Linked DNA regions of Leucothrix mucor DSM 2157. The protein of the gene in region 1 binds, or shares a complex with, the protein of each later gene. Links are inferred from orthologs where the notes say so. Each region holds a gene or a part of one and is shown on either strand. Other genes may lie near its edges.

Evidence for each region. The genes of interacting proteins can lie anywhere in the genome.
Region 2: the proteins of LEUMU_RS0111695 (region 1) and dapF are in contact, whole or in part, in a solved structure (PDB 5YGU), measured with the Escherichia coli proteins. The link is inferred for Leucothrix mucor DSM 2157 from one-to-one orthologs.

The regions. Positions count from the first base shown.
Region 1 is NZ_ATTE01000001.1:2,609,379-2,612,208, forward strand. Bases 3-2,760 are described here. They hold LEUMU_RS0111695 (RNA pyrophosphohydrolase), read right to left. Parts: upstream 1,773-2,760; coding sequence 1,233-1,772; downstream 3-1,232. Other genes in these bases: argC (N-acetyl-gamma-glutamyl-phosphate reductase), read right to left, coding at 3-692; hemJ (protoporphyrinogen oxidase HemJ), read left to right, coding at 787-1,209; LEUMU_RS0111700 (histidinol-phosphatase), read left to right, coding at 1,824-2,483; LEUMU_RS0111705 (RluA family pseudouridine synthase), read left to right, coding at 2,483-2,760. Outside these bases: more of argC, read right to left, coding at 1-2; more of LEUMU_RS0111705, read left to right, coding at 2,761-2,830. UniProt on the Escherichia coli protein: Master regulator of 5'-end-dependent mRNA decay.
Region 2 is NZ_ATTE01000001.1:3,888,390-3,891,401, reverse strand. The notes cover bases 58-2,997. They hold dapF (diaminopimelate epimerase), read right to left. Parts: upstream 1,973-2,997; coding sequence 1,142-1,972; downstream 58-1,141. Other genes in these bases: bioF (8-amino-7-oxononanoate synthase), read left to right, coding at 2,472-2,997; LEUMU_RS0117705 (sulfurtransferase TusA family protein), read left to right, coding at 2,182-2,412; LEUMU_RS0117715 (DUF484 family protein), read right to left, coding at 447-1,145; xerC (tyrosine recombinase XerC), read right to left, coding at 58-457. In the rest of the region: more of xerC, read right to left, coding at 1-57; more of bioF, read left to right, coding at 2,998-3,012. UniProt on the Escherichia coli protein: Involved in the succinylase branch of the L-lysine biosynthesis and in the biosynthesis of the pentapeptide incorporated in the peptidoglycan moiety. Catalyzes the stereoinversion of LL-2,6-diaminopimelate (L,L-DAP) to meso-diaminopimelate (meso-DAP).

The DNA of each region.
Region 1 (2,830 bases):
CTGAATGTCAGATCCACATCAGTACCGGCAACCTTTGCCAAGGTCTGTGCGATTTCGGGTTGATGGCGATGGCCTGGTGTGGCGTAAGCTTTAAAACTCTCACCCGCTTCACTGTAAATATTGGCTAATTTACCCTGACGCCCTGCACCACTAATGCCTGATTTGGTATCTGCAATCAACTCTTCCAGATTCACTTTGCCGGATTCAATCAGCGGCAAATAACCTAAAGTTACGGCCGTTGGATAGCAACCGGGGTTGGCAACCAGCTGCGCACCACGAATGTCATCACGGTACATTTCTGGTAAGCCATACACGGCTTCAGCCACTAAATCCGGGCAAGCATGTGTCATGCCATACCATTTCGACCAAACATCCACATCTTTAATACGGAAATCAGCCGCTAAATCGATGACTTTCACGCCAGATTTCAATAATGCAGGGGTATGCTCCATCGCAATCCCGTTTGGCGTTGCGAAAAAAACCAAATCGCAATCACCCAACGCATCGTCACCCGGATCACTGAATTCAATGTCGCAATGACCGCGCAGGTTTGGAAACATTGCATCCACGCGAGAACCAGCATTACCGCGAGAGGTTACAAAGCTCACTTCAACGCCGGGGTGCATAGACAGCAACCGCAGCAACTCAACGCCGGTATAACCCGTAGCGCCTACAATGCCGATTTTTTTCATAATAATTCGCAACTCCAAATTGTTGGCCTTTATAATAACGGGGATTTAGTCGGCAATCTACGCCCATTTCAGCACTCAACCCCAAGGTCAACTCATGTATTTATGGCTCAAAGCAATTCACGTCATTTTTATGGTCACGTGGTTCGCAGGTCTCTTCTACCTACCGCGCTTGTTTATTTACCATGCAATGGACGAAAACAACGCCAGCTTTGACTTGTTCAAGGTGATGGAAAAACGCTTGTTTGGCATTATGACAATCGGCGCAGCGGTCACCGTATTCTTTGGTGTCGGGCTGTTGTCTATGAATTGGGGATATTTGGTTACCAGCGGCTGGTTTATGCTAAAGCTCGTTTTTATCGCAGCGCTGTTTGGCTATCACTACTGGTGTTATCGAATTATGTTGGAGTTTCGTGAAGGGCGTAATCAGCGCAGTCATGTGTGGTATCGCTGGTTTAATGAAGCGCCTGCGGTGGCTTTGATCGTGATTGTTATTATGGTGGTTGTCAAACCGTTCTAGGCCTGACAACCACTATTCAGCACTTACTCAAACGAGGGAAGTAATGGGGAAAGCTCACGTAGGGCTTTCTCATATACCGTTCGTTTAAAATAAACCACCTCTCTAATTGAACGCTGGTGATGTACCCAACGCCAGCCGTCAAACTCAGGCACTGAAGTCGCCTTAAGATCGACAAAGGAATCATCCGTGGTCAACCGCAGCAGGAACCAGACCTGCTTTTGACCAATACAAGTCGGTGTAGATCGTCTGCGAATCAAATGTTTCGGCAGACGATAACGCAACCAGTCGGACGTATAGCCGACTACCTCAACGTGTTCAGATGTTAAACCAACCTCCTCATGAAGCTCGCGATACATTGCTTCGAGCGGAGTTTCACCTTCATTGATGCCACCTTGTGGAAACTGCCAGGACCGTTGCCCGATTCGTTTCCCCCAGAAGACTTTGCCATCGTTATTGGAGAGGATAATGCCAACGTTTGGTCTAAAACCATTCTCGTCTATCACGACATTCTCCATTATAAATCTTGATGGAGCGATTTTTTCATAACTGTCATCAATCAGCAAACGTTAGCGGCTATAATGTGGTTTTTTTTATGCTAAACACGAGTTTACACTATGACACTGGCACTTTTTGATCTGGACCACACCCTACTAAGCAATGACAGCGACTACTTATGGGGTCAATTTCTGGTGGATAACAAACTAGTCGATGATCAGGAGCATGCTGCCAGCAACAAAGCCTTCTACACACAGTATCAAAATGGCACCTTAGATATTCATGAATATGCGGCGTTCAGCTTCGCGAGCCTAGCCTCGCGTACTATGGAAGAACTGGCTGAGCTACACCAAGAATTTATGCGAAACTATATTGAACCGGTCATGTCGAACAAATCGAAGGCACTGATTGCACAACATAAGGCAATGGGCCACACCTTGATGGTGATTACCGCCACCAACAGCTTTATTACCCGCCCGATTGTTACCGCGTTTGGCATTGATAACCTGCTCGCGATTGAACCACTGATTGTTGACGGACGTTACACCACCAAAATTGATGGCGTGCCCTCTTTCCGTGAAGGTAAAGTGACACGCCTAAACGCTTGGCTTGAGAATAACAATGAAACACTGGAAGGCAGCTACTTCTACAGTGACTCGCACAACGACCTGCCACTGCTGGAATGCGTAACCTACCCGATTGCTGTTGATCCTGATCCTAAGCTCAAAGACATTGCACAAGCTCGTAACTGGGACATTATTTCCTTAATTGATGACTAATGAATTTACCGTATCTGCCACCGCCGCCTGAGAGTATTAACGTCCTGTATTTGGACGATGACCTGCTATTGGTTGAAAAACCTGCAGGATTACTCTCAGTACCCGGTCGCGGAGACGATAAACAAGACAGCCTGATCAGCCGGGTGCAATTAACTTTTCCGGATGCCCTAATTGTACATCGGCTGGATATGGCTACCTCTGGCATTATGGTCATCGCACGTAATAAAGAGGCCCATCGCCAGCTCAGCCGCTTATTCTCAGAACGTAACATCGAGAAAACTTATTGCGCCGTGGTCGAAGGCATTATTGATGCGGATAGTGGCCGGATTGATTTTCCGATCATGGCT
Region 2 (3,012 bases), 1.3 Mb from region 1 along the record:
CAAGTTCCGCAAGTCGTAGTCCGGAGGAATAGAACAGCTCCAAAATGGCCTTGTCGCGCACACTGATGAAGTCATCGCCCTGAATGTTCAGTAACTGGGTGACTTGTTCAATATCCAGCGTTTGAGGAAGGTGCTTAGTATCTTTGGGCGCACGAATGTCAATGGCTGGGTTGACGCTCTGCAACTTGTGCTTAATGCGGTAGTTGTAATAACTGCGTAGCGATGACAGTTTGCGTTGGATGGTCGAAGAGCTGATTCCTTGGCGATGTAGCTGGGTAATCCATTGCCGTACCTGATATTCCAACACAGCATCTAATACGACAGGTGTTTCCTGTTTTGCCAGCCATGCAGAAAACTGTAACAAATCCCGCTCATAGTTTTCTGAGGTATGCGGGGAGTAGCGACGCTCATAGCGAAGGTACTCCAGAAAATCCTGTAGTGGGTTCTCAGTGCTCAATGTGTTGTGCGATCGCTGTTGCGATTAGCTCACCGAGGAGACTTAAAAATACGGTGCCCATGCCTTTGTGAAAGCGTTCGGCTTCCAGGCTACCTAATGCCAGTAAGCCAATACTGTGATTGCCTTGCAATGGAATCAGCGCAACCGATTTGATCCGTGGACCATTTTCGCGAAACAGAAAATTTAGCTGGGTATCTTTGCAAGGGCCACAAACGGGTTTAAGCGTGCGGAACAGACCATCAAATTCTTTCATGATCGGATGGGATGTTTTTACGTGATGTAAGCCCGGTAAGTCGACTTCTGTACTGTCATGAAACAGTCGAAAAGCGACAAAGTCTGCGTTGAAATCATCGCGCAACACATCCTGCGTGGTGCTGAGTAATCCATCCAGGTTATCGGCCCGTAACAACTCCAATGTTAGGTGCTGCAAACGCTTCATGATTTGCTCATTGCTGCGTGCGGCACGAATCAACTCATCTAGCTGTTGTTCAAGGTGCTTATTTTTATCCCGTAATACGGTTGCCTGACGTTCCAACATGGACGTCGCACCGATAACTCCCTGACTAACTTTTAGCGATTCCAGCAAGTCGCTGTGGTCGATTAGAAAATCAGGGTGTTGTTGCAAATAGTCTCTGACAAGCTCGTCATTGAGTGTCGATGGAAGTACCGGTTGAGCCGAAGTATTCATATTGTTATGGTTCCATGGAATACGGTTGCGACAGGGCCTGTCATCATGACAGGGGTGTTTTCACCTGCCCAGTGAATCAGCAAATTGCCAGCCGGCAGTATAACAGTTACCGGAGTGTCTAATAAGCCTTGGAGACGGCCGGCCACGATTGCCGCACAAGCGCCGGTCCCGCAGGCCATGGTTTCCCCAGCGCCCCGCTCATAGACTCTCAGGCGCACTTGATTGCGGTCGATAATCTGCATAAACCCAGCATTCACTTGCTGCGGAAACAGTGGCATTTCCTGAAAAGCTTGGCCAATCTCCGTAACTGAAGCAGTAGCCACATCATCAACTAACATTACGGCGTGCGGATTACCCATTGAGACGGCGGCAAAGGAAATATCCTGATCGGCAAGCCGTGCTTGATAAGTCGTCTGCTGGCTGTCTTGGTTCAGGGGAATCTTCGCAGGCTCCAGTATCGGTAAGCCCATATCAACGGTAACTTGCCTATCACTTTCCAGCTTAAGCACAATCCGGCCACCGGCTGTGAGCACCGGAATTTCTGTTTTATCAGTTAAGCCCTGATCGACTACAAAGCGGGCAAAGCAACGCGCACCATTACCGCATTGCTCTACTTCGCCACCGTCCGCATTAAAAATTCGGTAGCGAAAATCACAATCTGCAACAGGAGAAGGCTCAACCATAAGCAACTGATCGCAGCCAATACCCAAATGGCGATCTGCAATTTGGCGAACCATTTCAGTACTAAGTGTAACGGGATGAGTAACAGCATTGATCACAACAAAGTCATTACCAAGGCCGTGCATTTTTGTAAATTCGAGTTGCATAGAAAGTGCCATAAGCCGCAGCAACGGCTATCTAAAAAGGGTTACGAAATTTGGTTCTATTATGCCATTAATTGGCGATAATCAATTATATATAGCATGATATAGAGTGTTTGGTATTAACGGCAACCCGAATTCATCATTACTGGCGAGCCTGTTTTTTACCGATGTGGTGATAAATATAAGATTTTACTAATGTAGTGGAGAAGACGATGAGTGAGTACGATCAGGAACTGGATGCCACCGGTTTAAATTGCCCTTTGCCAATTTTACGTTGTAAGAAAGCCATGAACGGCATGGAGGCAGGTCAAACCATTAAGGTGATTGCTACAGATCCGGGCGCAGCTAAAGATTTTGAAGCCTACTGTAATCAGACCGGTCACGAGCTACTCAGTAGTGGCGATGAAGATGGTAAGTCCGTCTTTATGATCAAGAAAAACTAGATCATCAACAATGCGTAAAAGGCACCTTCGGGTGTCTTTTTTATTTGTATAATGAGGCGATGAGAAATAATCCTGAACAGCTGCGTGCTTACCTCCAAAGTCAGCAGGAACAGCACCTTTATCGAAAGCCTCGCTTAAATGAGTCAGCGCAGCAGCCGTTGATGCAGATTGATGGCCGCCAAGTATTAGCGTTTTGCAGTAATGATTATTTGGGGCTGGCCAACCATCCCGGAATTGTTGGTGCACTACAATGCTCGGCAGAAAAGTATGGCGTTGGTAGTGGTGCTGCCCATCTAGTTAATGGTCATCATATCGAGCATCAGCGACTAGAAGAGGCGTTAGCAGAGTTCACGGGCCGGCAGCGAGCTTTGCTGTTCTCAACCGGTTACATGGCCAATCTAGGCGTTATTAATGCACTGACCGAGAAAGGCGACGTCATCTTTCAGGATCGCTTAAATCATGCTTCGTTAATTGATGGTGGCCGCTTAAGCGATGCGACTATGTGGCGCTACCGGCATAACGATATCGCTGATCTATCCAGGCGTATGGCGAAAAGCGAGGCTGAGAATAAGTTAGTTGTCACTGATGGCGTGTTTAGTA